3 linked regions of the Halorhodospira halochloris genome follow. The protein of the gene in region 1 interacts with the protein of each later gene in a pairwise test. Links are inferred from orthologs where the notes say so. Each region holds a gene or a part of one and is shown in the gene's direction. Other genes may lie near its edges.

Evidence for each region.
Region 2: the proteins of groL (region 1) and HH1059_RS09270 interact in binary tests that used the Escherichia coli proteins (3 or more experiments, as listed by UniProt). The link is inferred for Halorhodospira halochloris from one-to-one orthologs.
Region 3: the proteins of groL (region 1) and aceE interact in binary tests that used the Escherichia coli proteins (3 or more experiments, as listed by UniProt). The link is inferred for Halorhodospira halochloris from one-to-one orthologs.

What each region holds. Positions count from the first base shown.
Region 1 is NZ_AP017372.2:125,708-128,825, reverse strand. Bases 96-3,058 are described here. They hold groL (chaperonin GroEL), read left to right. Parts: upstream 96-732; coding sequence 733-2,385; downstream 2,386-3,058. Other genes in these bases: HH1059_RS00590 (lysophospholipid acyltransferase family protein), read left to right, coding at 2,841-3,058; groES (co-chaperone GroES), read left to right, coding at 338-628. In the rest of the region: divalent-cation tolerance protein CutA, read right to left, coding at 1-17; more of HH1059_RS00590, read left to right, coding at 3,059-3,118.
Region 2 is NZ_AP017372.2:2,023,216-2,026,163, reverse strand. The notes cover bases 1-2,793. They hold HH1059_RS09270 (ABC transporter ATP-binding protein), read left to right. Parts: upstream 1-882; coding sequence 883-1,704; downstream 1,705-2,793. Other genes in these bases: mlaD (outer membrane lipid asymmetry maintenance protein MlaD), read left to right, coding at 2,495-2,793; mlaE (lipid asymmetry maintenance ABC transporter permease subunit MlaE), read left to right, coding at 1,701-2,477; HH1059_RS09275 (KpsF/GutQ family sugar-phosphate isomerase), read right to left, coding at 1-579. Outside these bases: more of mlaD, read left to right, coding at 2,794-2,948. UniProt on the Escherichia coli protein: Part of the ABC transporter complex MlaFEDB, which is involved in a phospholipid transport pathway that maintains lipid asymmetry in the outer membrane by retrograde trafficking of phospholipids from the outer membrane to the inner membrane.
Region 3 is NZ_AP017372.2:2,683,381-2,686,748, reverse strand. Bases 53-3,265 are described here. They hold aceE (pyruvate dehydrogenase (acetyl-transferring), homodimeric type), read left to right. Parts: upstream 53-386; coding sequence 387-3,065; downstream 3,066-3,265. Other genes in these bases: aceF (dihydrolipoyllysine-residue acetyltransferase), read left to right, coding at 3,068-3,265; fba (class II fructose-bisphosphate aldolase), read left to right, coding at 53-299. Also shown: more of fba, read left to right, coding at 1-52; more of aceF, read left to right, coding at 3,266-3,368. UniProt on the Escherichia coli protein: Component of the pyruvate dehydrogenase (PDH) complex, that catalyzes the overall conversion of pyruvate to acetyl-CoA and CO(2).

The sequences.
Region 1 (3,118 bases):
AGTTGGGTACTAGCCATTGGCACCTCCTCTTCGACGAAATTGCGACGCCCTCAATAGCTTTTCTCTAAAGCAGTTCACCGTAGGCAAAAAAATTTGCAGCGGGTAGACCTGCTCGGGGTTGAATTCTATCACTACCGTCCGCATCTAGTGATGCAAGGCAAGCGCCGGCATCGCTCGCTGGGCCAATCCACTTGACGATGCCACGTTGACCGGTATTATTAGCACTCAACTCAAGCGAGTGCTAACAGCCCAGTCTAAGACTGGAGAGGCAATCGAATAATCAAATGAGCACCATTCACTCAACTCTTAACGAACATAAATAAAGGAGTGAGGATAGATGAGCAGCATCCGTCCCCTACACGACCGAGTAGTGATACAACGCCTTGAGGAGGAGCGTACCTCGCCAGGCGGGATCGTGATCCCTGAAACCGCTGCCGAAAAGCCGATGAAAGGCAAGGTTATCGCCGTCGGCAACGGCAAGATGCTTGACAATGGTGAGCGCCGACCGGTGGAAGTGAGCGTCGGTGATCAGGTGCTGTTCGGCAAATACTCCGGCACCGAAGTGAAGATCGACGGCGAGGATTATCTCGTGATGCGTGAAGACGACATCATGGCCGTCTTCCAATAGCCGAATAGGCGTACCATCTCCAACCACAAGGCGGTTGTAGACAAACAACTTAGATCAAGATCAGAACACAAGCGTTAACAGGTCAACTAACAGAGGAGCCGACCATGGCTGCAAAAGAGATTCGCTTCTCCGATGATGCGCGCCAGCGCATGATGAGCGGCGTCAACCAACTCGCCAACGCCGTAAAGGTCACATTAGGTCCACGCGGGCGTAATGCAGTTCTCGACAAGAGCTTTGGCGCCCCAACCGTGACTAAAGATGGTGTATCGGTTGCTAAGGAGATCGAGCTCGAAGATCACTTCGAGAACATGGGCGCTCAGATGCTCAAAGAGGTCTCATCGCAGACCTCAGATGTTGCCGGAGATGGCACTACTACGGCTACTGTGCTCGCTCAGGCCATCCTGCGCGAGGGCATGAAGTCGCTTGCCGCCGGCATGAGCCCCATGGAGCTCAAAAAGGGCATCGAAAAGGCCACTGAGACAGCATCGAGCTACCTAGCCAGCGATCTCTCCAAGCCCTGCGAGGACGACAATTCGATTGCTCAGGTCGGCACCATCTCGGCCAACTCAGACGAAGCTGTCGGGCGCATCATTGCCGATGCCATGGGCAAAGTCGGCAAAGAGGGCGTCATTACCGTAGAAGAGGGGTCCGGCCTGGAGAACGAGCTGGATGTAGTTGAAGGCATGCAGTTCGATCGTGGCTACCTCTCGCCTTACTTTGTAACCAATCAGCAATCGATGAAGGCGGAACTCGAGGACGCCGCGATCCTGCTGCACGACAAGAAGATCTCCAACATCCGCGATCTTCTGCCGCTGCTCGAGGGCGTAGCCAAGCAAAACCGCCCACTGCTGATAGTCGCAGAAGAGGTAGAAGGCGAGGCGCTGGCCACCTTAGTGGTCAACAACCTGCGCGGTATCGTCAAGGTTTGCGCCGTAAAAGCCCCTGGCTTCGGCGATCGACGCAAGGCCATGCTCCAGGATATCGCCATTCTTACCGGCGGTACTGTGATCTCCGATGAGGTCGGCATGACCCTGGAGAACGCCACCGTTGATGACCTCGGCTCGGCCAAGAAGGTGCAGATCTCCAAAGAGGAGACCACCATCGTCGGCGGCGCCGGACGCAACGACGACATCATGGCGCGCGTCGAGCAGATCCGCAAGCAGATGGAGGACTCTACCTCCGACTACGACAAAGAGAAGCTGCAAGAGCGTGTTGCCAAGCTGGTAGGTGGCGTTGCAGTTATCAAGGTCGGCGCTGCCACCGAAGTCGAGATGAAGGAGAAGAAGGCTCGGGTCGAGGACGCCCTGCACGCCACCCGAGCTGCTGTTGAGGAAGGCATCGTCTCCGGCGGTGGTACAGCACTGATCAGGGCGCTATCCTCGCTGGAAAACCTGACGGGTCAGAACGAAGAACAGACCCAGGGTATTGCCTTAGTGCGACGTGCTATGGAAGAGCCGCTGCGCCAGCTGGTCACCAATGCCGGCGAAGACGCCTCGGTCATTGTTAACAAGGTCAAGGAAGGCAGCGGTAACTACGGCTATAACGTCGCCACCGGTGAGTACTGCGACTTAGTACAGGCGGGTGTGCTCGACCCGACCAAGGTCACTCGCTCAGCGCTGCAAAACGCAGCCTCCGTCGCCGCACTGATGCTGACCACCGAGGCAATGGTCGCCGACCTGCCAAAGAAGGACGATGAAGGCGGTGGCGGCGACATGGGTGGCATGGGCGGCATGGGTGGCATGGGTGGCATGATGTAAGCTGCCCTGCTTCCGTGGCCTATAGGCGCCATGTATCATAAACCCCTGCTGGGCTTAGCTCGGCGGGGGTTTTTATTGTTGTTTTGCGTAAATTCTAATGGTGGCCTCTAAAAACTTCGCCGGCGCCACCATCCGCCCCGGTGTGGAGGACGCAGTGAATCCATCCCTGGAGGCTTCATGGCGCCATCCCCGCGCCAAGACCTCCACACCGGGGCGGATGGTGGCGCCGGCGAAGTTTTTAGAGGTTCCCTAATGCAAATTGGCTATCCCAAATAGCGCCGACAACAACTCCCCCAGAGCCTAGCCACCTCGGCGAGTATGGGGGCGCCATGAAGACATCCCTGGAGGCCTCATGGCGCCCCCCTAGCCTCAAAGCCCTCTACACCGAGGCAACTAAGCTCAGGGGGAGTTTTATATAGTTAACTCCTTAGGATTAGCTACTACAGCAAATTGGTATGAGCAAAAAACCGGAACCAACCCAGTTGAAACCGATGCGCCCCAAAAAGAAGAAGAAAAAACCGCCGCACAACATTTACCACCCCTACTACTGGCCAACCTGGCTTGGACTCGGGGCAATGCGGCTATTGACTCTCTTACCTGTCGCAGCGCTTGGGCGATTAGGTGACGGCCTTGGAATGCTGCTTTGGGCACTGGTATCGAAACGTAGGCATATAGTGCGCACCAACATTGAGCTGGCCTTTGCCGATTGGCCAACTAACAAGCAGAGGGAGCT
Region 2 (2,948 bases), 1.9 Mb from region 1 along the record:
CAGCAGAAGTCGCCGACCCAGGCGACCGCCAGGGTGGGAGCGGGCAAAGTCCTCGGCAGTAAAGCCGCGGGCATCAAGCAGGGCTATCGCTAGCGCATCGCCCATAGCTAGACTCGCGGTTGTGCTAGAGGTTGGTGCTAAGCCCAAGGGGCATGCCTCCTTTTCCACCTGTATGTCGATGTGCACTGTGGCTTCGCGGGCCAGGGTGGAATCCGGATTGCCGGTAAGGGAGATAAGCGGTACGCCGAGACGCCTTAAGCGGGGCAATATGGCGTTGAGTTCATGGGTTTCGCCAGAGTTGGAAAGAGCCAGCACCACATCGGCGCCGGTTATCATGCCTAGATCGCCATGGCTAGCTTCGCCGGGGTGGACGAAAAACGCCGGGGTGCCGGTGCTGGCTAGGGTGGCTGCTATTTTAGAGCCTATATGCCCCGATTTACCCATGCCGGTGACTATTACCCTGCCAGTGCAGGATAGTATATGGCGGCAGGCTCTGCTGAAGTTATCACCGATGCGTTCAGCCAAAGAGTTGACAGCCTTTGCTTCCAGCTTAAGTACCTCCTGGCCAAGTCTCTGCAGACGCTTATTTGTCTCTTGGTGCTCAGCAAGTTCCTGGTCGTTGTGCTCTGACTTGCTTTGGTAGAGGGTGTTGTTCAATTCTCTTGACACCTTAGTGCTTGCTCTTGGAGATCTTCTAGCAACCTGTAAAGCCACGCAACTGCGGCTTTGGCGGATCCGTGAGTCATCCCTGCGAGGCTATCAGTATTTCTCCGGCCTGCGCTAGTTTGACCGCATGGTCAGTTGAGTGGATACTTGGTCCTCGAAGAGGTTTTTAGCCCTATCCGGATAGATTGTTCAGATTATAATACAGGCACAATAACCATGGCCGTCGATGAAGCAAATGATATCTTTGCCAAAGTGCGTGGTCTAAAGGTGCGACGTGGCTCCCGGTGGATTTTTGACGGCGTTGACGTTGATATACGCAGCGGCAAAGTGACTGCAATAATGGGCCCCAGTGGTAGTGGCAAGACTACTATGTTGCGGGTTTTGGGTGGGCAACTCGCTCCTACTGAGGGCCTGGTGGAGGTTGCAGGCGTTGAGGTGCCTAAGCTAAAGCGCCGCGAGCTATACGCGTTACGTCGACGTATGGGGGTTCTCTTCCAGAGCGGGGCCCTGTTCACCCACCTGAATGTGTTCGAGAATGTCGCCTTTCCCGTGCGCGAACACACCCGGCTACCGGAGCCTTTGCTGCGTACTTTGGTGCTTTTAAAGCTGGAGGCAGTCGGCCTGCGCGGGGCGCAGAACCTAATGCCTAGCGAACTTTCTGGAGGTATGGCTAGGCGAGTTGCTATGGCACGGGCGATTGCCTTGGATCCGGTCCTGGTTATGTACGATGAACCCTTTGCCGGTCAAGATCCCATTACCATGGGTGTGCTAGTTGACTTGATAAGGAGGCTCAATGACATCCTTGGGCTAACTTCCGTTCTGGTTTCCCATGATGTCGAAGAGACCCTGGCCATAGCTGATTACGTCTACCTTCTGGCCGAGGGTAGGCTGATCGCGGAGGGCACGCCTGAACAGCTGCGGCGTTCCGAATATCCAGCGGTGCGTCAATTCATCGATGCCCGTGCCGATGGCCCTGTGCCTTTTCACTACCCCGGACCGAGTTTTGCCGAAGAGATACATAAGGAGCTGCAAGCGTGATTAGCCTGTTACAGGCACTTGGCAACAAGGTAATAACTGGTTTGAGGGGGGTGGGTGAGGGCGTCTTCCTCTTTTTGCGGCTAATGCGCTCCTTGTCGATTGGGGTGCGCCGCCCCCTGCTGGTTATTGATCAAGTCTACAAGCTTGGCGTTCTATCGCTAGTCATAATTGTCGTATCGGCGCTCTTCATTGGCATGGTGCTCGGCTTGCAGGGCTATTACACCCTCTCGGATTTCGGTGCCGCCGAGCAGGTAGGCGTGATGGTTGCACTAACTCTGGTCCGGGAGCTAGGGCCGGTGGTCACGGCACTGCTCTTTGCCGGTCGGGCTGGTTCAGCCCTTACCGCAGAGGTTGGCCTGATGCGTGCTACAGAGCAGTTGTCGAGCATGGAGATGATGGCGATTGATCCGGAAAGGCGTATCCTGGTGCCGCGTTTCCTTGGGGTTCTCATCGCCGTCCCGCTATTGGCAACCATATTTAGCGCGGTAGGCATAATTGGCGGTTATTTGGTATCGGTGGGCATGGTGGGAATCGACGGCGGTGCCTTTTGGTCTAACATGCAGAATGCTGTTAGCGTCCGGGATGATATACTCAATGGGCTTATAAAAAGCGTAGTTTTTGCTGTGGTAGTGGGCTGGGTTGCGCTTCATAAGGGGTATATGGCGGTGCCGACTTCCGAAGGAGTCAGTCGGGCGACTACGTTGAGTGTGGTTCATGCGTCTCTTATAGTCCTCGGCCTGGACTTTCTGTTAACGGCCCTGATGTTCGGCTGATTTTAGAGAGAAAACTTATGCAACAGCGGCTTGTAGAGATATGGGTTGGGCTTTTCGTGGTGGTGGCGCTGGCTGCGATGCTGTTCCTTTCGCTGCAAGTTAGCGGCCTAGTGGAGATTCGCAAATCCCCCGGTTACCAGGTTAGCGCGACGTTTGACAACGTGGCGGGATTGCGCGAGAGGGCGCAGGTGCAGATGGCCGGGGTAAAGATTGGCCGGGTTGAAACCATTCGTCTCGATCCGCAGACCCATCAGGCACGAGTGGTGCTCAATATAGACCAAAGGTACGACTCCATACCCGCTGACAGTAGGGCTGCAATCTATACATCTGGGTTGTTGGGTGAACAATACATAGGAATAGATCCGGGTTGGGAAGACGAGACTCTCCAGCCGGGCGATCAATTCACCGAGACTCAATCCGCGGTGGTCCTGGAGAGGTTAATAGGTCAGTTTATAAGCTCAATGGGGGATT
Region 3 (3,368 bases), 2.6 Mb from region 1 along the record:
ACGGTGTGCCAGTAGAAGAGGTCCAGGAGGGGATCAAGAACGGGGTGCGCAAGGTAAACATCGACACCGACTTGCGCCTGGCCTCGACTGGTGCAGTCCGCAAACACCTAGCCGAGAACAAGTCGAACTTCGACCCACGCAAGTTCCTCCAGGCCTCCACCGATGCCATGAAGGAGATCTGTAAGGCTCGTTATGAGGCCTTCGGTTCAGCCGGCATGGCCTCTAAGATCAAGCCGCTGTCAACGGCGGTGATGTTCGAGCGTTATGAATCCGGTGAGCTCGACCCCAAAGTCAGCTAACCTTTATTAGCCGCTAAAGCCCTGCGAGCTGCACTCCGTGCGGCTTGCGGGGCGGCTAATCAGCGTCTCTTAGCCAAGAGGTGATGTATGGCTGCTATACCGCAGTTGCACGACGATCCCGATCCGGAGGAGATCCAAGAGTGGCTTGAGGCCCTGGATGCTGTAATCGATAACGAAGGGCCAGAGAGGGCCCACTTCATACTCGAGAAGTTGGTAGAGAAAGGTCGCCGGCGCTGCGGCCACTTACCGTTTAAGGCCACCACAGGCTACATCAATACCATTCCCCGCCACCTTGAGGCCCGCCCACCGGAGTATCGCGATCACCACCTAGAGTGGCGCATCCGCTCGCTGGTGCGCTGGAATGCTATCGCTATGGTGGTCAATGCCAATCGTCAAAATGATGGTATCGGCGGCCATATCGCTAGCTATGCATCGGCCTGCACGCTTTACGAAATCGGCTTTAACCACTTTTGGCGGGCGCCTAATGCCGAACAAGATGGCGATATGGTCTTTATTCAAGGCCACTCTGCACCAGGTATCTATGCCCGGGCCTTCCTCGAAGGGCGATTGAGTGAAGAGCAAATCAGCAACTTCCGGCGCGACGTCGATGGTCAGGGGGTCAGTTCTTACCCGCATCCGTGGCTGATGCCGGACTTTTGGCAATTCCCCACCGTATCTATGGGGCTGGGGCCGATTCAAGCTGTGCAACAGGCCCGGTTCATGCGCTATATGCACGATCGGGGTATCCGTGACACCTCGGGGCGCAAGGTCTGGGCCTTCATGGGCGATGGCGAGATGGATGAGCCTGAATCTCTCGGCTCAATCGATACCGCCGCGCGCGAAAACTTGGATAATTTGATCTTTGTCGTTAACTGCAACCTACAGCGCCTAGATGGTCCGGTGCGCGGCAATAGTAAGATTATTCAGGAACTTGAAGGCGAGTTTCGCGGCGCTGGCTGGAACGTCATCAAGGTCATTTGGGGGTCGCGCTGGGATCCGCTGCTGGAGATGGATCACACCGGGCTGTTGCAGCAGCGCATGGAGGAGTGCGTCGACGGCGAGTATCAGGCGTTCAAGGCTCGCGGCGGCGACTATACGCGCAAGCACTTCTTTGCTAAGTATCCCGAGCTAGAGCAGATGGTCGCGGGCATGTCGGACTACGACATCTACCGCCTTAACCGCGGTGGCCACGATCCGCATAAGGTCTATGCCGCCTACCACGCCGCAGTCAATCACACCGGTCAGCCGACGGTCATCTTAGCGAAGACAGTCAAGGGTTACGGCATGGGTGAGGCTGGTGAGGGCCAGAACATTACTCACCAGCAAAAGAAGATGGGCGAGAGCGCGCTGCGTAAGTTTCGCGATCACTACGAGATTCCCATCCCAGATGAGCAGCTTAAAGAGACGCCGTTCTACAAGCCGGATGATGATGCCCCGGAGATTCGCTACCTGCACGAGCGCCGCCGAGCCCTCGGTGGTTACCTGCCGCAGCGAGTGCAGCGGGCGCCGGCGCTAGAGGTTCCGCAGCTGGATACGTTTAAGGCCCTGCTTGAGGGCAGTGGCGATCGCGAGCAGTCGACCACAATGGCCTTTGTCCGTGCCCTGACGGCACTGACGCGGGATAAGAATGTTGGTCAGAATATCGTACCGATAGTCCCGGATGAGGCGCGCACCTTCGGTATGGAGGGGCTATTTCGTCAGCTTGGCATCTACTCCTCGGTCGGGCAGCTCTACGAGCCCGAGGATGCCGATCAATTGATGTTTTATAAAGAGGATAAGAAGGGTCAGATCTTGGAAGAGGGGATCGACGAAGCGGGGGCTATGTCGACCTGGATAGCCGCTGCTACGGCTTACGCTAATCACGGCGTTAATATGGTCCCATTCTATATCTTCTACTCAATGTTCGGATTCCAGCGTGTCGGGGATCTTATTTGGGCGGCGGGCGATATCCAGGCGCGCGGCTTCTTAATGGGCGGCACCGCAGGCCGGACTACGCTCAACGGCGAGGGGCTGCAGCACCAGGATGGCCATAGCCACCTTTTGGCTTCGGCTATTCCTAACTGCATCAGCTACGATCCGGCCTTTGCTTATGAGCTTGCGGTTATTCTCCAAGGCGGTATGCAGCGGATGTTTGCCGATCAGGATAATGTCTTCTTCTATATCACTATATATAACGAAAACTACCCGCAGCCGGCGTTACCGCAGGGGGTCGAGGAGGGCATCCTGCGCGGCATGTACTGCTTTAGCCACGGTGATGCTGCGTCTGATGCGCCGCGGGTTCAGCTGCTCGGTTCCGGAAGTATCATGCGCGAAGTGATGGCAGCGGCGCAGCTGCTTGAAGACGACTGGGGGGTGCAGGCCGACATTTGGAGTTGTCCATCATTTACTGAGCTGGCTCGAGACGGCATGAGCTGTCAGCGTCAGCAGCGCTTGCACGGCGCTAGCAAAGCTGCACGCCCCTATATCGAGCAGTGCTTGGCCGATTATACGGGACCTGCTGTCGCCGCGACCGATTATGTCCGCGCCTACGCCGAGCAGGTTAGGCCGTATATTGATCGGCCCTACTGGGTGCTGGGGACCGATGGTTTCGGGCGTTCGGATACTCGCGAGAGTCTGCGCCGCTTCTTTGAGGTTGATCGCTACCAGATCACGACGACGGCATTGTGGGCGCTGGCTGAGCAGGGTGAGATTGATGCGGCTAAGGTAGGACAGGCCGTGAAAGAGTATGGACTTGCCACTGATGCCGCTAATCCGTGGGAGGTGTGACCGTGGCAGTTGAACAAGTCAAGGTCCCTGATATCGGCGATTTTGCAGATGTAGAAATCATCGAGGTGTTGGTTGCTCCGGGGGATGTGGTTGCCCCGGAGCAATCGCTGATCACACTGGAATCGGATAAGGCGAGCATGGAAGTGCCGTCGAGCGCCGGTGGCGTAGTCCAAGAGCTCCACGTCGGGGTGGGGGACCGCGTCTCGGAGGGCAGCGTCATTCTTACCCTGGATACTGCGGCTGCTGCCGAGTCTCAGGATTCAGCCACCGTTGATAGTGGCCAGGCCGCTACCGGGGCCAGTG